3 regions of the Coralloluteibacterium thermophilum genome follow, and region 2 is predicted to be linked to each of the others. Evidence: predicted binding sites of a transcription regulator. Region 2 holds the regulator's gene; each other region holds the start of a gene.

Region 1 (6,606 bases), on a different contig from region 2:
GCTGGTGCTGCCCGAGGAGCAGAACGACGCCGCCGCGCGCTTCGGCATCCACCAGGCCCAGATCTGGCCGCTGGACTTCCCGATCCGCCACGCCCAGCTCGAGGAACAGCTGCGCCGCGCCAGCATCAAGCGCATCGCCGAGGAGGAGCGCCCGGCGCCGGCGCCGCAGTTCGGCCCCACCGGCTCCAGCCCCGCGGTCAAGCGCCTGCGGCACATGATCGAGCAGGTCGCGGGCTTCGACACCACCGTGCTGATCACCGGCGAGTCCGGCAGCGGCAAGGAGGTCGCCGCGCGCGCCATCCACGAGCGTTCGCAGCGGCACAAGGGGCCGTTCGTCGCGATCAACTGCGGCGCGATCCCCCCCGACCTGCTGGAGAGCGAGCTGTTCGGCCACGAGAAGGGCGCATTCACCGGCGCGCTGACCGCGCGCAAGGGCCGCTTCGAGATGGCCGACGGCGGCACCCTGCTGCTCGACGAGATCGGCGACATGCCGCATCCCATGCAGGTCAAGCTGCTGCGCGTGCTGCAGGAGCGCTGCTTCGAGCGCGTCGGCGGCACCCAGACCATCCACGTGGACGTGCGCGTGGTCGCCGCCACCCACCGCAACCTCGAGGACGCCATCGCCCGCGGCGCCTTCCGCGAGGACCTGTTCTACCGCCTCAACGTCTTTCCGATCGAGATGCCCGCGCTGCGCGAGCGCGCCGGCGACCTGCCGGAGCTGATCCGCGCCATCACCGACCAGCTCGGCCGCAGCGGCCGCGGCGAGGTGCGCCTCGCCGACGAGACCGTCCGGACGCTCCAGGCCTATCCCTGGCCGGGCAACGTGCGCGAGCTCACCAACCTGATCGAGCGCCTCGCGGTCCTCCACCCCGGCGGCGAGGTCCGCCCCGCCGACCTGCCGACCCGCTACCGGGTCGAGGTGCCCGCCGCCGCGCCCGCCGCCGGCACCGGCGAGGGCAATCGCCTGCCCACCGAACTTCCGGCCGACGGCATCGACCTGCGCGAGCACCTGGCCCAGGTCGAGCTGGGCTTCATCCACGCCGCCCTGGAACGCGCCAACGGCGTCGTCGCCCACGCCGCCCAGCTCCTCGGCCTCCGCCGCACCACCCTTGTCGAAAAGCTGCGCAAGTACGGCATCGAGCGGGATGCGGCCTGAGGGGGTGAAGCGGGTCGGGTGAAGCGGGGACGGGAGGTCGTCGGGCGCCGCGGATCTCCGGCCGCTTCGCGCACCCGCCTCCTTCCCACGCGGGCGCGAGGGAGCTCGTCGCGATCCCTGGCCCGACACGGACGAGGATCTCCGCGCCGCGCCTCCTGCTCCTTCCCCCGCCTGCGGGGGAAGGCTGGGATGGGGGTGAGGCGCGCGTAGCGCGCTGTTTGAGGAGAGTCGTGGAGAGGAGTGAGGAACGAAGATGAGCAGTCGCCTGCCTTTCGCTTCTCACACCTGATCTCTCGCTCCTCGCCGCAAAGCGCCCCCACCCCAACCCTCCCCCGCTGGCGCAGGGGAGGGGGCTGCCGGCGCTTCGTAGGGCGTGGCGAAGAACGATGGGCTATGGGCTATGGGCGAGGAGTTGAGGAGTGAGGAGTAGTGAGGGGTGAGGGCGACCTCTTCCAGCCTTGCGCGACCGGCTCCTTCCCCCGCGTGCGGGGGAAGGCGGGGATGGGGGTGAAGCGCGCGCAGCGCGCTGCTTCGAGGAGCGGGCACGGAGAAGCGACAAACCAGTGCCGGCAACCGCGCTTTTCCTCTCATCTCACTCCTCGTCGCTCGCTCCTGCCGCAAAGCGCCCCCACCCCAACCCTCCCCCGCTGGCGCAGGGGAGGGGGCTGCCGGCGCTTCGTAGGCCGTGGCAAAGAACGATGGCCAAGGCGTTGAGGAGTGAGGGTGACGCTTCCGCCTTGCGCGACCGGCTCCTTCCCCCGCCTGCGGGGGAAGGCTGGGATGGGGGTGAAGCGCGCAGCGTCGAGGAGTGAGTAGGGAGGAGTGAGAAACGAGTACGGCAGCACGCTGCTTCTCTCCCGCTCCTCACTCCTGATCTTTCGCTTCTGCCAAAAAGCGCCCCCACCCCAACCCTCCCCCGCTGTCCGCGGGGGAGGGGGCTGGTGAGGCTGCGACGGGAGCGACGAGGCGTGGGAAACGAGCGCGGGCGGCCAGCGTTCGCCGTTCCCGTTCCCGAACCTCGAAACGTCCCGAGTCCCGGCCTCCGGCCTCCGCCTCGGCCCGGCCCTGAGCCGGAGCCCTGGGCCTAGGGCTCGGGGCTCAGGGCTCAGGGCTCAGGGCCCAAGCTCCAAGCTCCAAGCCCAGCCCCAGCCCCCCAGCCCCCCAGCCCGAAGCCCGAAGCCCGAAGCCCGAAGCCCCAAGCCCCAAGCCCCAAGCCCCAAGCCAAACCGCCCCACACTGCGCGGAATACCAGACAGCGAATGCCCTCCAGGTCCCGATTCCCGCTTCCCCCTTCCCGCCCCACCCAAAACAGGCACGCCTCTTGCACCTCCCCCGCGACCGCACTCCCCCGAGTGCATGACGCGACGGAGAACCGACGTGAGCGACGGCATCAGCGCCATCCTTTCGCAGATCCGCGGCTACCAGGGCCAGTTGAACGTCCCGGTGGCGCGCCCGCTGCAGAGCGGGCTCGAGGGCGTGGGTCGGAACGATGGCGTCGGCGCGGCGCAGGGCGTGCCCGGATTCTCCGAGACGTTGGGCTCGATGCTGCGCGGGGTGAGCGATGCCCAGGCCAAGTCCGGCGCATTGCAGACGGCATTCGAGCTGGGCGATCCGCGGGCCGACCTGGCGCGCGTGATGGTCGCCCAGCAGCAGGCGTCGGTGGCGTTCAAGGCGACGGTCGAGGTGCGCAACCGCCTCGTCCAGGCCTACCAGGACGTCATGAACATGCCGGTCTGAGCTGACGCCCGATGAGCCTGATCTCCCTCACCAAGGATGCCGAGGCCCGCGCCAATGCGGGCCGCAAGCTCCGCGAGCTGCGCGACATCCCCGGCGTCAGCCAGGCCGGGCGCGCCCTGCTGCTGGCCGCCGCGGTGGCGGTCGGCCTGATGGTGTTCTTCTGGTCGCAGAAGCCCGCCTACGTGCCGCTCTACGCGGGTCTCGACGCCAAGGCCACCAACGAGGCCACCGACCTGCTGCGGGCCGCGGGCATCCAGTTCCGGATGGATCCGGCCACCGGCGCCATCGCGGTGCCGCAGGAAAAGATCCACGAGGCGCGGCTCAAGCTCGCCGGTGCCGGCCTGGCCGACAGCGGCCAGCCGGGGTTCGAGATGATCGAGCGCGACCCGGGCTTCGGCGTCAGCCAGTTCGTCGAGACCGCCCGCTACCAGCGCGCGCTGGAGACCGAGCTGGCGCGCACCATCGCGTCGCTGCGCCCGGTGCGCGACGCGCGCGTGCATCTCGCCATCCCGCGGCCCAGCGCCTTCACCCGCCAGCGCGAGCCGGCCAGCGCCTCGGTCGTGCTCGACCTCCAGGCCGGCGCCCTGCTGGAGCGCAACCAGGTGGAGGCCATCGTGCGGCTGGTGGCGTCGAGCATCCCCGACATCTCGCGCGAGCGCGTCACCGTGGTGGACCAGGCCGGGCGCCTGCTTTCCGAGACCGAGGTGAATCCCGACGCCGCGCTCTCCGCGATGCAGTTCGAGCAGGTGCGGCGCGCCGAGCAGAGCTACGTGCAGCGCATCCAGGACCTGCTGGAGCCCATGACCGGGCGCGGCCGGGTCAGCACCCAGGTCGCGGTGGACATGGACTTCTCGGTGAGCGAGGAGGCGCGCGAGGTCTTCAACAACGACCCGGCCAAGCTGCGTTCCGAGCAGGTCGCCGAGTCCAGCAGCACCGAGAGCGGACCGCAGGGCGTGCCGGGCGCGACCGCCAACACGCCGGGCAACGAGCCGGGCGCCGATCCGGCCGCCCAGCCCGTGCAGCAGTCGCGCAGCGCCACCCGCAACTACGAGCTCGACCGCGTCCTCAGCCATACCCGCAATCCCGGCGGCCGCGTCAATCGGGTGACGGTCGCGGTGCTGGTCGACAACGTGCCGCGTCCGGACGAGGAGGGGCGCATGCAGCTCGTCCCGCTGTCCGACGAGGAGCTCGCGCGGGTCGAGAACCTGGTCAAGCAGGCCGTGGGCTTCAACGCCGAGCGCGGCGACTCGGTCTCGGTGATGTCCAGCGCCTTCGTGCGCGACATGGACGATCCCGCGTTCGAGCCCGAGCCGTTCTGGCAGAACCCGATGCTGCGCGACCTCGGCCGCGCCGCGCTGGGCGCCCTCGCGGTACTGGTGCTCCTGCTCGGTGTGCTGCGCCCGGCGGTCAAGCAGCTCCTGAATCCGCCCGCCGCCGCGCAGCCGGAGCCGGAGACGCTCAAGGCCACGCTGGTGGACGAGGAGGAGGGCATCGACGACCTGCGCGTGCCGCTGGCCGCCGCCGGTACGCCGGCGCTGTCGTCCGACCCGTTCGAGCACAGCCTCCAGCAGGCGCGCGACGCGGTGGGCACCGACCCGCGGCGGGTGGCGCAGGTGGTGAAGACATGGGTGAACGCGGATGGCTAAGCCGAACAACGGCGTCGAGGAACTGACCGGCGTGCAGCGCGCCGCCGTGCTGCTGCTCTCGCTCGGCGAGGCCGAGGCGGCCGAGGTGCTCAAGCACCTGGACGCCAAGGAGGTGCAGAAGCTCGGCACCGCCATGGCCACGGTGAGCGGCGTGACCCGCACCCAGGCCGAGCAGGTCATGACCAGCTTCGTCGGCGAGCTCGACCGCCTGACCTCGCTCGGCGTCGGCGCCGACGACTACGTGCGCAACGTGCTGGTGCAGGCCCTCGGGCAGGACAAGGCCGCGAGCCTGATCGACCGCATCCTGTTCGGCCGCAACACCAGCGGCCTGGACTCGCTGAAGTGGATGGACCCGCGCGCCATCCACGACCTGATCCGCAACGAGCACCCGCAGATCATCGCCATCGTGCTGGTCCACCTCGACGGCGACCAGGCGGCCGAGGTGCTCAAGCTGCTGCCCGAGCGCGTGCGCTCCGAGGTGCTGCTGCGCATCGCCACGCTGGAGGGCATCCCGCCCAACGCGCTCAACGAGCTCAACGAGATCATGGAGCGCCAGTTCTCCGGCAACACCGGGCTCAAGGCGTCCAACATCGGCGGCGTGCGCGCCGCGGCCAACATCCTCAACTTCATGGACGGCGGCCAGGACCAGGCGCTGCTGGGCGCGATCTCCAAGGTCGACGCCGAGCTCGGTGCGCGCATCCAGGACCTGATGTTCGTGTTCGACGACATCGCCGACCTCGACGACCGCGCCATCCAGACCCTGCTGCGCGACGTGCCGGGCGACCGCCTCGGCCTGGCGCTGCGCGGCGGCGACACCCGCGTGCGGGAGAAGATCACGAAGAACATGTCGCAGCGCGCGGCCGAGATCCTCCTCGAGGACATGGAGGCCCGCGGGCCGGTGCGGCTGTCCGACGTCGAGGCCGCCCAGAAGGAGATCCTGGTGATCCTGCGCAAGCTGGCCGAGACCGGCATCGTCCAGCTCGGCGGCAAGACCGAGGAGTTCGTATGAGTTCCACGGTGCTGCGCTGGTCGGCGCCCGACCTGGGCGCGCCGCCGCCGCCACCGGAGCCGGAGGTCGCGCCGCCGACGCTGCCCAGCGTCGAGCAGTTGCAGGCCATCGAGGACGCCGCGCGCGAGGAAGGCTTCAAGCGCGGCCACGCCGAGGGCCACGCCGAAGGGCTGGCGCAGGCGCAGGGCGAGATGCGGCGCCTGGCCGCCCAGGTCGAGGGCATCCTCGACAACTTCGCGCGGCCGCTGGCGCGGCTGGAGGACGAGGTCGCGCAGGCCCTGCAGGCGCTCGCCGTGCGCGTCGCCGGCGCCCTGCTCGGGCGCGCCTACGCCGCCGATCCCCAGCTTCTCGCCGCCCTGGTGGACGCCGCCATGGACGCGGTCGGCAGCGCCAGCCGCGCGGTCGAGCTGCGCCTGCATCCCGACGACATCGAGGCGCTGACGCCCCTGCTCGACCTGCCCGCCGGCACCCGCCTGGTGGCCGACACCACGCTCGCGCGCGGCGACCTGCGCGTGCACGCCGAGAGCGTGCGCATCGACGGCGCGCTGGATTCCCGCCTGCGCGCCGCCCTCGCCGAGATCCAGCAGGAACCCGCGCCGTGATGACTCCCGCCAGCGTCCACCCGCACGTCGACCAGTGGGCGCAGGCGCGCAACCTGCGGCTGGCCGCGCGGCTCGACCTGGCCGTGCCGCGCCTGCCGCAGCGCGGCCTCACCCGCGAGGGCGTGCTCAAGCGCGCCGTCGGGCTGACCCTCGAAGCCACCGGCTGCGAGGCGCCGCTGGGCGCCACCTGCCGCGTGGAGACCTCCGGTGGCGGCTGGGTCGATGCCGAGGTGGTCGGCTTCGCCGGCGAGCGCACCTACCTCATGCCGAGCGCGGAACTCGCCGGCCTGCTGCCGAACGCGCGCGTGGTCGCACAGCCGGGCATCGGCGGCGTCGAGGTCGGCGAGGGCCTGCTCGGCCGCGTGATCGATTCCGACGGGGTGCCGCTCGACGGCCGCGGCCCGATCCGCGCCGAAGGCCGCATGCGCCTCACCGGCCAGTCGATCAACCCGCTGA
Region 2 (6,606 bases):
CGACGGTCAACTGCACGCCCATGCGGCCGAGCAGCTCCATCATCGTGGTGACGTCGTAGAGGTTCGGGACGTTGCCGATCTCCATCGGCCCGTCGGCCAGCAGGGTCGCGGCCAGGATCGGCAGCACGGCGTTCTTGGCACCGGAGATCTGCACGTCCCCGCTGAGGGGCGTGCCGCCGGTGATCTGGATCTTGGCCATCGGTGTCCTTGTGTCCGCGCCGGCGGCGTCAGCCGGCGCGCGCGGCTTCTTCGGGCGTGAGCGTCTTCAGCGCCAGCGCGTGGATGTCGGTGCCCATCTGGTCGCCGAGCGTGGCGTAGACCATGCGATGACGCGCCAGCGGGAGCTTGCCGGCGAAGGCCTCGGCGACCACGGTCGCCTCGAAATGCACGCCGTCCTCGCCCTGGACCTGCGCGCGGGCGCCGGGCAGGCCGGCTTCGATCATCTGGCGGATGGTGTCGGCGTTCATGCGGGAGCGGGTCTCGGGCGCCGCGGCGCGGGAAGGCGCCGGGTAGAATCACGGCCCGACATCTTAATCCCTACGCCCCGGCACCGGAATGCCCGACCTCGCAACCGCCGCTCCCACGCCCTCCACCGCCCCCGCCGACGACGCACTGATCGACAGCGCACGGCGCGTCATCGCCATCGAGACCCGCGCGCTGGACGCGCTGGACGCCCGCATCGACGGCAGCTTCGGCGACGCCTGCCGGCTGATGCTGGGCGCGCGCGGCCGGGTCGTGCTGCTGGGGCTGGGCAAGTCCGGCCACGTCGCGCGGAAGATCGCCGCCACCCTCGCCTCGACGGGCACGCCCGCGTTCTTCGTGCACGCGGGCGAGGCGAGCCACGGCGACCTCGGCATGATCGCCGAGCAGGACGTGGTGCTCGCGCTGTCGAACTCGGGCGAGACCGAGGAGCTGCTCACCGTCATTCCGCTGATCAAGCGCCAGGGCAACGCCCTGATCGCCATGACCGGCCGGCCGCAGTCGACGCTCGCGCGGCTGGCCGACGTCCACCTGGACGCCAGCGTGCCCGAGGAGGCCTGCCCGCTGAACCTGGCGCCCACCGCCAGCACGACCACCGCCCTGGTCCTGGGCGATGCGCTGGCGGTCGCCCTGCTGGAGGCGCGCGGCTTCACCGCGGACGACTTCGCGCGCTCGCATCCGGCCGGCGCGCTGGGCCGCCGGCTGCTGCTGCGCATCGCCGACGTCATGCACGACGGCGACACCGTGCCGCGGGTCCCCGCCGACGCGACGCTCGGCGAGGTCATCGCCGAGATGAGCCGCGGCCGGCTGGGCATGACCGCGGTGGTGGATGCGGAGCGCCGCCTGGTCGGCATCTTCACCGACGGCGACCTGCGTCGCCTGCTCAAGGACGTCCAGGTCGACCTCCGCGCCACGCCGGTGGCCGAGGTCATGACGCGCTCGCCCCGCACCATCGGCGCGGAGCGGCTGGCGGTGGAGGCGGCCCGCCTGATGGAGGAGTTCAAGATCAACGCGCTGGTGGTGGTGGACGAGGCGCGGCAGGTGGTCGGCGCGCTCAACGTGCACGACCTGCTGCGCGCGCGCGTGGTCTGACGCCGATGCGGCGGCTCGGCCTTTCCGACCTGGACCCCGCGCTGCGCGCCCGCGCCGCGGGCATCCGCGTGGCGGTCTTCGACGTCGACGGGACCCTGACCGACGGCCGGCTGTACTACGCGCCCGACGGCAGCGAACTCAAGGTGTTCCACGTGCACGACGGCCACGGCCTCAAGGCGCTGCGCAACGCGGGCATCGAGGTGGCGCTGTGCAGCGCCCGCCGGGTGGCCGCGGTGGACGCGCGCGCCCGCGACCTCGGCATCGGGCACGTCCACCAGGGCATCGGCGACAAGCGCGCGGCGGTGGACGCGCTGTGCGCGGAGCTGGGCGTGCCGCCGTCGGCGATGCTGTTCATGGGCGACGACCTCGCCGACCTGCCCGCCATGCGCGTGGCCGGGCTGGCGGTCGCGCCGGCGAACGCGCACCCGGAGGTCCTCGCCGAAGCGCACCTGGTGACGCGACTGGGCGGCGGCGCCGGGGCCGCGCGCGAGATCGCCGACCTGCTGCTCGCGGCCCGGGACGGCGCGGGATGAGCCCGGCCGCCCGGCGCATCGCCACCCTCGTCCTGTTCGTGCTGGCGGTGGCGACCGGCACCCTCGCCTGGCTGCTCCGGCCGCAGCCGCAGCCGCCGGAGTTCATCGGGCCGATGCGCTCGGACTACACCCTGGGCGACTACACCCTGATCGCGCTGGACGAGACCGGGCAGGAGTCGTTCTCCGTCACCGGCCCGCAGCTCGACCGCGACCCCCACACCGGCACCTTCACGCTGGACAAGCCATTCTTCAGCTTCCCGCAGGCCGAGGGCGGCGCGTGGGAGGCCCGTGCCGAGGACGCCTGGATCAGCGCCGACGGCGGCGAGGTCCGCCTGACCCGCGAGGTCGAGATCCTCGGCGCGCCGCGCGAGGACCAGGCCCGCATGCGCATCGAGAGCGAACGGATGACCGTGTTCCCGCGCGAGGAGCGCGCCACCAGCGACACGCTGGTGACCGTCACCGACCGCGGCTCTACCATGTCCGGCCACGGCATGGCCGTCGACCTGGCCACGCGCCACCTGCAACTCCACTCCCGGAGCCGTATCCGCTATGTGCCGACACCTCGCTAGCCTGAGCCTCGCGCTGCTCCTGACCGCCGCGGCCGCCGACGCGCTGGCGCGCTCCGAGGACCGCAACCAGCCGCTGGAACTGGACGCAGAGACCACCGACGGCTTCCTCACCGACGACGGCCAGACGACCTTCTCCGGCAACGTGGTCGCCACCCAGGGCACCCTGCACATCCGCGCGGACCAGGCGGTGGTGACCATGCGCAACGGCGACATCGTGCGCGTGGTGCTCACCGGGAACCCGGCGCGCATGCGCCAGGAGGACGACCAGGGCCAGCCGATGGACGCGCGCGCGCGCCGGGTCGACTACGACCTCTCGACCGACCAGATCGTGTTCACCGGCGGCGTCGAGATCGAGCAGCCGCGCGGCAGCCTGCGCGGCGAGCGGGTGTTCTACGACATGGCCACCTCGCGCGTGAACGCCGGCCAGTCCGGCGAGCGCGTGCGCATGGTCATCCAGCCGCGCACGGCGCAGGGCAACTGATGCTGGTCGCCACGGGCCTGCGCAAGCGCTACAAGCAGCGCGAGGTCGTCAAGGAGTTCGGCCTGACCCTGGACGCCGGCGAGGTGGTGGGCCTGCTCGGCCCCAACGGCGCCGGCAAGACGACCTGCTTCTACATGATCGTCGGGCTGGTGGCGGCGGACGCCGGCTCCATCGTGCTCGACGGCCACGACATCACCGGGCTGCCGATGCATGCCCGCGCCCAGCGCGGCCTCGGCTACCTGCCCCAGGAGCCGTCGGTGTTCCGGCGCATGACCGTCGCCGACAACGTGCGCGCGGTGCTGGAGCTGCGCCGCGACCTGGGTTCCCGCGAGGCGCGCGAGCGCGAACTGTCCGCCCTGCTCGAGGAGCTGCAGGTCTCGCACGTGGCCGAGCAGCTCGGCGCGAGCCTCTCGGGCGGCGAGCGGCGCCGCGTCGAGATCGCCCGCGCCCTGGCCGCGCGCCCGCGCATGATGCTGCTGGACGAGCCCTTCGCCGGCGTCGACCCCATCTCGGTGGGCGAGATCCAGAGGATCGTGCGCCACCTCAAGGCGCGCGGGATCGGCGTCCTCATCACCGACCACAACGTCCGCGAGACGCTCGGCATCTGCGACCGCGCCTACATCCTGAGCGGCGGCGGCGTCCTCGCCCAGGGCACGCCGGAGACCGTGCTCGCCAACGAGGACGTGCGCCGCGTCTACCTCGGCGAGAGCTTCCGCCTGTAGCGCCACGTCCCGCCGTGCTGGCCTTGCCGTCCGCAACGGCTATCCTTGCATCGTGCTGAAAGCGAGCCTCCAGACCCGCCTCGGGCAGCAGCTGACCCTGACGCCCCAGTTGCGGCAGGCCATCCGGCTCCTGCAGCTGTCGGCCGTGGAGCTGGAAGCCGAACTCAACGCCGCGCTGGAGAGCAATCCCATGCTCGAGCGGCCCGAGGACGCCGAGCCCGACCCCGCGCCCGCGGCCGCCGACGACGTCCGCACCGCCGAGCCGGCCGACGCCGCGCCGGAGCCCGAGACCGAGCCCCCGCTCGACTACGAACCGGAATGGAGCGAGCCGACCGAGCCGGCGCGCGGCCAGCGGGAGGACGGGGACGACTTCGACGGCGGCGGCGTCGCGCCCGACAGCCTGCACGACCATCTGCTCTGGCAGCTGCACCTCTCCGCGCTCTCCCCGCGCGACCGGGTCATCGGCGCCGCGCTGATCGAGGCCATCGGCGACGACGGCTACCTGGCCGAGCCGGTCGAGGCGATCCGCGCCGGCCTGCTGCCGGAGATCGACGCGAGCCCCGAGGAGATGTGCGCCGTGCTGTGCACCGTGCAGCACTTCGATCCCGTCGGCGTCGGCGCGCGCGACCTCGCCGACTGCCTGCGCATCCAGCTCGGCGTGCTCGCGCCGGACACCCCGGGGCTGGCGCTGGCGCGGACCCTCGTGCAGGGCCACCTGGAGGCGCTCGCGCGGCACGGCGCCGAGCGGCTGGCCGCGACCCTCGGCGTGCCCGCCGGGGAGATGACCACCGCCGTGGCCCTGGTCCGCAGCCTCGACCCACGCCCCGGCGCGCAGGTCAGCCCGCTGGCGCCGGAGTACGTCGCCCCCGACTGCGTCGCCTACCGCCAGGGCGGCGTGTGGCGCGTCGCGCTCGCCTCGGGGCAGCAGCCGCGCCTGGGCATCAACCGGCACTACGAGCGGCTCATCGCCACGACCGCGCGCGAGGACGCCAGCTATCTGCGCGGCCAGCTCCAGGAGGCGCGCTGGCTCATCAAGAGCCTGGAGACGCGCGCCGACACCCTGCTGCGGGTCGCGCGCTGCATCGTCCGCCAGCAGGCCGGCTTCCTCGATCATGGCCCCGAGGCGATGCGCCCGCTGACCCTGCGCGAGGTGGCGGAGGAGGTCGGCCTGCACGAGTCCACCGTCTCGCGCGCCACCACGCGCAAATACCTGCTGACGCCGCGCGGCACCTTCGAGTTCAAGCACTTCTTCGCCTCGGGCATCGCCACCGACAGCGGCGGCGCCGCGTCGAGCACGGCCATTCAGGCCATGATCCGCAAGCTGGTCGAGGCCGAGAACCCGCGCCGCCCGCTCTCGGACGCGCGCATGGCCGACGAGCTCAAGCGCGCCGGCATCCCGGTGGCACGGCGTACGGTGGCAAAATACCGGGAGGCGCTGAACATCCCGGCGTCCAGCGAACGCCAGCGCCTGCAGTAGGCGCCGGCGTCACCGCGGCGCCTGTATCGCTACGAAACCCCACGCGAGTAAGGAGGACAGCCATGCGGATCGACCTCACCGGCCACCAGATCGACCTCACTCCGGCGCTGCGCGACTACGTCGAGACCAAGCTCGACAAGCTGGCGCGCCACTTCGACCACCACCTCGAGGCGCGCGTGGTGCTCTCGGTGGAGAAGGTCGAGCACAAGGCCGAGGCGACCCTGCTGGCCGCGGGCCGGACCCTGCATGCGGACGCGACCGAGGAGAACATGTACGCGGCCATCGACGTCCTGCTCGACAAGCTCGACCGGCTGGTGCTCAAGCACAAGGAGAAGCTGACCGACCACCATCGCGGCGAGTCCGCCGCGCGTTCCGCCGACTTCGGCTAGCACTGCTCCGACCATGCCCCTTGCCCGACTGCTGAGCGCCGCGCGCATCGACTGCGCCAGCGCGCCCGACAAGTCCGCCGCCCTGGTGCGGCTGGCCGCCCTGCTGGAACCCGCCGTGGAGCGCCGCGGCCGCGTACTGCAGGCCCTGCTGGCACGGGAGCGCATCGGCAGTACCGCGCTGGGGCACGGTGTCGCGGTGCCGCATGCGCGGCTGGAGGACGACGGCGGCCGCGTGTGCGCCGCCTTCCTGCGCCTGTCCACGCCCATCGACTTCGGCGCCCCCGACGGGGCGCCGGTGGACCTGCTGCTGGCGCTCAGCATGCCGCAGCACTGCAGCGAGCACCTGCAACTGCTGGCCGAGGTGAGCGAGCGGCTCGGCGATCCGGCACTGCGCGAGGCCCTGCGCGCCGCACCGGACACCGCCGCGGTCCTGCGCCTGCTCCGGACCCGCGACGCCGCGGCGCACGGCTGACCATGCCCGGCGCCCGCATCACCGCCCTCGAGCTCTTCGACCAGCTCCGCGAACGCCTCCTGCTGAAGTGGGGCGCCGGGCAGCGCGGCGAGACGCGCGTGCTCGAAGCCGCGGAGACGGTCTCGCGCCGGCCGTCGCTGGCCGGCTACCTCAACGTCATCTACCCCAACAAGGTGCAGATCCTCGGGACCGAGGAGCTCACCTGGCTGGACTCCCTGGACTCGCGCCAGCGCTGGGAGACGATCGAGAAGATCATCCAGTTCCGCCCGCTCGCGATCGTCATCAGCAAGAACCAGGCCTGCCCCAGCGACCTGCAGATCGCTGCGGAGGAGTCGGACACGCCGCTGTGGCTGTCGCCGCGGCGCGGGCACGAGCTGTTCAACCACATCCA
Region 3 (6,606 bases), on a different contig from region 2:
CGGGATCTGCTCGGGCTTGTCGGGGTCGGGCATGGCGGCCTCCGGTCGGGCGTCTGCGGATGCCCGACTTTAGGCGCCGTCCGGGCCAATGCGACGTGACGGCGCCGCCGCTCGGTCCGCGGCCGCCGTGGGCTGGCGGATCGGCAGCACGATGCGGAAGGTGGTGCCGGCGCCCGGCGTCGAGGCGACCTCGATGCGGCCGTGGTGCTTGGCGACGATGCCGTAGGAGATCGACAACCCCAGCCCCGTCCCGTGGCCGACCGGCTTGGTCGTGAAGAAGGGATCGAACACCCGCGGCAGGGCGTCCTCGGGGATGCCCTCGCCGCTGTCCCTGACGCTCACCCACACCTCGTCGCCGTCGACCCCGGTGGTCAGCGCGATGGTGCCGCGGTCCTTGATCGCCTGGCCGGCGTTGACCAGCACGTTCATGAACACCTGGTTGAGCTCCGACGGCAGGCATTCGACCGGCGGCAGGCTGCCGTAGTGCTTCTCCAGCGTGACCTTGTACTTCAGCTCGTTCCAGACGATGTTGAGGGTCGACTCCAGGCCCTTGTGCAGGTCCACCGCCCGGAAGGGCTCGTTGCGCCCGGAGTACGAGAAGTCCTTGAGGTCCTGGACGATCTTGGTGACCCGCTCGATCCCCTCGCGCGACTCGGCCAGCAGCTCGGGCAGGTCCTGGGCGAGGAAGTCGATGTCGAGTTTCTGGCGCAGCTCGGCGATCTCGGCGCGCCAGGCGCGGGGGTCGGCATCGCCGAGCGCGCGCTCGTAGTTCTCGATGAGGCTGAACACCCGGCGCAGATAGTCCTGCAGGGTGCCGAGGTTGGAGTGGACGTAGCCGATGGGGTTGTTGATCTCGTGCGCGACGCCGGCGGCGAGCTGGCCGATGGAGGCCATCTTCTCCGACTGCAGGAGGATCTCCTGGGCGCCGGCGACCTGCAGGTAGTTGCGGCTGAGTTCGGCGTGGCGGCGTTCGAGGTCGGCCTGGCGGGCGGTGTCCTCGCTGACGTCGCGCACCATCAGCGCCAGTCCTTCGACGTCTGTGCGCAGGTGGGCGGCGACCCGGAGCGTCAGCGGACCGTCGCCGGTGCCGAGCGCCGAGACCCGGACGCAGGGCGCGGCGCCGGGTTCCGGGACCAGGCTGGCGAGCGGCGCGAGATCGCCGTCGGCGGCGCCGAGCCGGCGCGCCAGCGCGTGCGCGGCGGGATTGGCGTAGTCGCAGCGGTGGTCCGCGTCGAAGAGGACGACGGCGTCGTCGAGCGATTCGACGAAGGCGTGCAGGGCAGGAACGAGGGCGGGCGTGCTCATTCCCCGGAGTCTAGCCTCCGATTGCGGCACCGGCCCCGCGTGCGGCCTCAGACGACGGCGAGCGCGCGCGGCAGGCTGCCGCCGCCGGCGACGCCGCGGGCGTCGTAGCCCGGCGCGGCATCGACCCGGCCCAGGTGGCGCAGCGCCCAGGTGACCTCGCGCCGGCGCCGCGCGAGCAGCGCGCCGTTGGCGCGGTTGAGCTCGGCCAGGGCGCGGACGCGTTCCCCGGCGTCGGCCGGCTGCGGCTCGGCCTCCACCGCGCGCAGCGCGGCCAGCTTGGCCTCCGTGGCGCGCAGCAGGGCGTCCACGTCGTGCTCCAGCAGGGCCCGACGCTCGGCCGCGAGGGCCTCGGCCAGCCGATCGAGGCTGGCCGCGCTGGCGATGCCGGCCTCCATCAGGTCCTGCCTTCGAACGCCAGCATGGCGTCGGCGATCCGGCGCGGGTTCACGGTGTAGCTGCCGTCGTCGATCGACGCGCGCAGCGCCGCGACGCGGGTGCCGTCGAACGGGGCGCCGACATCCTGACGCTGCAGCGACTGCAGGCTGCTGCCTTCGCTGCTCAGGCGCACGCTGTCGGCATCGGGCCTGGCGGCCACCGGTGCGTCGCGGTTGGCGCCGGCACGCTCGACGCCCGGGCCGGCGACCGAGGCGAGACGGTAGATGTTCGGCATCCCGGCGCCTTCGATTTTGTTGCTCATGATCGTTGATCCTCTGGCGAGGTGAACCGGGTATCGGCGGCCTGCGTCAAGACTTTAGCGCGACGTGCCCGCATCAACGACCCACCATGATCTCACCCGACGGCGAGACGCGACCCTGCACCACGCGCCGGCTCGAGCTGTTCTCGACCGCGACGCGGTCGTCGATGCCGGCGTCGCCCAGCGCCTTGCCCTGCATGCGGATCTCGATCGGGCCGTCGCGCGAGACCAGCACCACCTGGTCGCCGCGGCGCACCAGGCGCGGGGCGACGAGGTCGTTGCTGCCGATCACGCTGCCGGCGGCCAGGGTCCGGCGCGCGCTGCGGCCGATGGCGGCCGACGGATCGGCGAGGGCAGCACCGACGATGCGCGCGGCGTCGCGGCGCTCCACCACGAAGTCGCGCTCGGTCACCACCTCGCCCGCGCCGACGCTGCGGGTGAGCACGAGGACGTCCTGGCTGCGGCGCACGCGCACGGGCACGAACAGGCGCCAGCCGCTGGCGTCGCCGCAGCGCACCTCGACGGTGCCGGCGCTCGCCGCCTCGCCGCTCAGGCCGCTGGCGCAGCGCGGCAGGCGGAGGGCCGGATCGACCTGCGCCTCCGCATCGGCGCCGCCGGCGACCGCGGCCAGCGCCGCCGCGCGGATCGACGCGACCGGCTCGAACTCCATGGCCGCCGCCGGCAGGGCCAGCAGGAAGAGGGCTGCGAGGAATGCGGTACGGAACATCGGATGCCTGCCGTGGACGGGACGGCAGGCAGGGTGCAAGCCGCGTGCCGCGGCACCGCCCGCGCCCCGCTCAAGTTGCGCGCGCCCGGGCCGATCTTGCCGGACATGCGCCACGACCTGCTCGACCGAATCGACCAGCGGACCCGGCTCGCCGGCCACAACCGGCTGGCCCTGCTGCTGTTCCGCCTGGGCGGCTGCCAGCTGTTCGGCATCAACGTGTTCAAGGTGCAGGAAGTGCTGCGCCGGCCGCCGCTGTTCGGGCTGCCGCGCCTGCCGCCGCAGTTCGTGGGCGTGGCCGACGTGCGCCAGCGCTCGGTGCCCGTGCTCGACCTGGGCGCGTCGATCTCGCACCCCGAGCGGCTCGCGTCCGCCGAGGAACCCAGCTACCTCATCGTCACCGAGTTCAACCGCTCGGTGCAGGGCTTCCTGGTCAGCGCGGTGGACCGCATCGTCAACATCGCGGTGGAGGACGTCTCGCCGCCGCCGGAGATCGGCGGCGACCAGACCTACCTGACCGCGGTGGCGCGCTACGGCAGCGAGCTGATCCAGGTCATCGACGTCGAGCGCGTGCTCGCCGAACTCTCCGACAACCGCCTGGTGACCCAGCTCGCCGAGCCGGTCGCGCTGCCCGAGGGCCACGACCTGCAGATCCTGGTGGTGGACGACTCGCGCGTCGCCTGCAGCCAGATCCGCCAGGTGCTCGAACACCTCGGCGTGGCCGCGACCGTGATGTCCGACGGCCGCCAGGCGCTCGACCACCTCAAGCGGATGGTCGCCGCCGGCGAGGATCCCGTGGCGCACTACGCCATGGTCATCTCCGACATCGAGATGCCGGTGATGGACGGCTACACCCTCACCACCGAGATCCGCCGCGACCCTGCCCTCGCCGGTCTCTACGTGCTCCTGCACACCTCGCTGTCGGGCGTGTTCAACAACGCCATGGTCGAGCGCGTCGGCGCGGACGCCTTCGTCGCCAAGTACTCGGCCAGCGAACTCGGCGCGCACGTGATGCAGAGGTTGATGACGGTGCTGGAGGCGGCGTAGGGGGCTGGGGGCTGAAGCGGGAAGGGGGAATCGGGAAGCGGGACCTGGAGGTCGTTCCGGTCTGCGGTCGCCCTTCTTCGCAGCGCGTCGCAACGGCGCTGCGACACCCTTCGTTGCCGTTCCGTCGCGCGCTTCGACCGGTCGCGACTGAAGTCGCTCCTACGGGGAACTTTGGTGGGGACGCGGTTCCGATATCGATCTCCGATTGGCGACCCCACTTCATGGGAGCTGTCGCTGTAGGAGCGACTTCAGTCCCGATGGCGCGGCCTGGATGTGGCGGAGCGTCCGAGCCGCCTCGACAGACGCGCTCTTCTCCGTAGCGCCTCATGCGGGCCGCAGCCGTCAGCGCCCGTGGCCCCTCCCATTCCCGATTCCCGCCTCCCCCTTCCCGCTCCACCCAAAGCTGGCACGCCCCTTGCCTCATCCGGGCCACCACTGGTCCAACCCGAGGGGGCGACATGGCGATTCCCTTTTCATCGGCGTACGGAGTGCACGGCGAGGCGCTGGGCCTGCGCGAGCAGCGCCTGAAGCTGATCGCGTCGAACCTCGCGAACGCCGACACGCCGAACTACAAGGCGCGCGATCTCGACTTCACCCGCGCGCTGCAGAGCGCGATGGCCGGCACGCAGCCGGCCGGCGGGCTGGAGAAGACCCGCGCGCTGCACCTCGACCCGCTCGGCATGCCGGCGGGGAGCGCGGTGTTCGAGCGCGCGCCGCTGCAGCCCAGCCTCGACGGCAACACGGTCGACACCGGCGTCGAACAGGCCGCCTACGGCCGCGCCGCGCTGGAATACCGCGCCAGCCTGTCGTTCTTCGAGGGCAAGGTGCGCGGCCTGCTGACCGCCATCACCGGCCAGTGAGCGCGCGCGCCGTGACCGCTGCCTTCCGCATCCACCGCGACCCGCACCAGGGAGCCCGTCCATGAGTTCGCTGCCCATCTTCGACGTCGCCGGTTCGGCGATGTCGGCGCAGTCGATGCGCCTCAACACCATCGCCTCGAACCTCGCCAACGCCGAATCGGTCGCCTCGACCGCCGAGGGCGCCTACCGCCCGCGCCAGCCGGTGTTCGCCGCGGTGGCCATGGCCCAGCAGCCGTCGCTGACCGGGGTGCAGGTGACCCGTGTCGAGGAGAGCAAGGCCGAGGCGGTCAAGCGCTACGAGCCCGGCCATCCGCTCGCCGACGCCGACGGCTACGTGTACGCCCCGAACATCGACCCGGTCGCCGAGATGGTCGACCTGATCTCCGCCTCGCGCGGCTACCAGGCCGGCGTCGAGGTGCTCAATACCGCCAAGGAATTGGCGCTGGCCACCCTGAACGTCGGCCGCTGACGGACCCTCCTGCCATGACCACGGTCGATACTTCCAATCCCTACGCCAGCCTCGGGCTCGGCGCGCCGCCGAATGCGGGCAACAGCAAGAGCATGGGCCAGGCCGACTTCCTGCGGCTGCTCACCGAGCAGCTCCGGAACCAGGACCCGCTGAACCCCGTGAGCAACCAGGACTTCGTCGCGCAGATGGCGCAGTTCGCGCAGGTCCAGGGCACGCAGGAGATGCAGGTCGCCCTCGGCGCCATGGCGAGCGTGATGGAATCGGACCAGGCGCTGCGCGCCGCATCCCTCGTCGGCCACGAGGCCCTGGTCGACGGCAGCACCGTGACCACGCCGGCCCGGCCGGACATCGCCGGCGAGCTGACCGCCACCGGCGCCGGCCCGATCACCATCGACATCGCCGACGGCACCGGCCGGCTCGTGCGTCGCCTGAACATCGAGGCCACCGGCGCGGGCCAGGTGCCCTTCGCCTGGGACGGCCTCGGCGACGACGGCCAGCCGGCGGGCGCGGGCACCTACACCATCACCGCCACCCAGGGCAGCGGCGACGCGGCCACGATGCTCGCGCCCACGCTCTCGGCCAAGGTCGAGAGCGTGTCCATCACCTCGCAGGGGCTGTCGCTCAACCTCGCCGGCATCGGCGCGGTGAAGCTGGCGGCCGTCCGCAAGATCGGCTGATCCGCAGCCGCCAGCACACCAGGAGAACCCATGAGCTTCCGCACCTCGCTGTCGGGTATGAATGCGGCGAACGCCGACCTGGGCGTCACCGCCAACAACATCGCCAACGTCAACACCACCGGTTTCAAGCAGTCGCGCGCCGAGTTCGGCGACGTGTTCGCGGTGTCCACGTACGGCCTGTCGCAGAATGCCATCGGCGCCGGCGTGCGCCTGCTGAACGTGGCGCAGCAGTTCGCCCAGGGCAGCGTCGAGTTCACCGACCGCAACCTCGACCTGGCCATCAGCGGGCAGGGCTTCTTCACCCTGTCCGACAACGGCGCCACCACCTACACCCGTGCCGGCAACTTCCAGGCGGACAAGGACGGCTACGTCGTCACCCCGACCGGGCAGCGCCTGCAGGCCTTCCCCCCGAACGCCCAGGGCGGCTTCGATGCCGCGCGCATGGGCGACCTGCGCCTGTCCACCGACGACAGCGCGCCCCGCACCACCGACCTCGTCACCGTCGGCACCAACCTGCCGGCCAACGCGGACGCGCCCTCGGTCGCGCCCTTCGACCCGACCGACGCCAACACCTTCAACGAGGCGCGCTCGCTGACCGTCTACGACTCGCTGGGCGTCGCGCACATCCAGACGCTCTACTACGTCAAGACCGACACCGCCAACGAGTGGCAGATCTACACCACCATCGACGACCAGCAGGTCGGCGGCGCCACCACGCTCAGCTACTCCGACAGCGGCGCCCTGGTCGAGCCCGCCGACGGGCGCATCGTCCTGCCGGCCTACACCCCGACCAACGGCGCCGGCGCGCTGAACCTCACCCTGGACGTCGG

Evidence for each region. The regulator sigma-54, encoded in region 2, starts transcription at its own class of promoters, with help from an activator protein. The targets are predictions, from matches to a motif close to TGGCACGNGCNTTGC.
Region 1: the regulator sigma-54 is predicted to act here: its motif matches at 2,467-2,481, upstream of fliE (flagellar hook-basal body complex protein FliE).
Region 3: the regulator sigma-54 is predicted to act here: its motif matches at 4,175-4,189, upstream of flgB (flagellar basal body rod protein FlgB).

Annotation. Positions count from the first base shown of each region.
Region 1 covers NZ_JBHSGG010000007.1:104,059-110,664, reverse strand. Annotated here, with positions in the region: gene ACFO3Q_RS04015 (sigma-54 dependent transcriptional regulator) at 1-1,156, shown strand, start outside; gene fliE (flagellar hook-basal body complex protein FliE) at 2,534-2,893, shown strand; gene fliF (flagellar basal-body MS-ring/collar protein FliF) at 2,905-4,539, shown strand; gene fliG (flagellar motor switch protein FliG) at 4,562-5,548, shown strand; gene ACFO3Q_RS03995 (FliH/SctL family protein) at 5,545-6,150, shown strand; gene ACFO3Q_RS03990 (FliI/YscN family ATPase) at 6,150-6,606, shown strand, end outside.
Region 2 covers NZ_JBHSGG010000017.1:68,135-74,740, reverse strand. Annotated here, with positions in the region: gene murA (UDP-N-acetylglucosamine 1-carboxyvinyltransferase) at 1-199, opposite strand, end outside; gene ACFO3Q_RS06540 (BolA family protein) at 228-467, opposite strand; gene ACFO3Q_RS06535 (KpsF/GutQ family sugar-phosphate isomerase) at 556-1,572, shown strand; gene ACFO3Q_RS06530 (KdsC family phosphatase) at 1,578-2,105, shown strand; gene lptC (LPS export ABC transporter periplasmic protein LptC) at 2,102-2,674, shown strand; gene lptA (lipopolysaccharide transport periplasmic protein LptA) at 2,655-3,155, shown strand; gene lptB (LPS export ABC transporter ATP-binding protein) at 3,155-3,877, shown strand; gene ACFO3Q_RS06510 (RNA polymerase factor sigma-54) at 3,933-5,354, shown strand; gene hpf (ribosome hibernation-promoting factor, HPF/YfiA family) at 5,417-5,743, shown strand; gene ACFO3Q_RS06500 (PTS sugar transporter subunit IIA) at 5,757-6,215, shown strand; gene hprK (HPr(Ser) kinase/phosphatase) at 6,218-6,606, shown strand, end outside.
Region 3 covers NZ_JBHSGG010000037.1:538-7,143, reverse strand. Annotated here, with positions in the region: gene ACFO3Q_RS13190 (LysM peptidoglycan-binding domain-containing protein) at 1-33, opposite strand, end outside; gene ACFO3Q_RS13185 (ATP-binding protein) at 70-1,305, opposite strand; gene ACFO3Q_RS13180 (flagellar protein FlgN) at 1,353-1,700, opposite strand; gene flgM (flagellar biosynthesis anti-sigma factor FlgM) at 1,700-2,002, opposite strand; gene flgA (flagellar basal body P-ring formation chaperone FlgA) at 2,076-2,726, opposite strand; gene ACFO3Q_RS13165 (chemotaxis protein) at 2,832-3,770, shown strand; gene flgB (flagellar basal body rod protein FlgB) at 4,229-4,630, shown strand; gene flgC (flagellar basal body rod protein FlgC) at 4,692-5,099, shown strand; gene ACFO3Q_RS13150 (flagellar hook assembly protein FlgD) at 5,114-5,776, shown strand; gene flgE (flagellar hook protein FlgE) at 5,807-6,606, shown strand, end outside.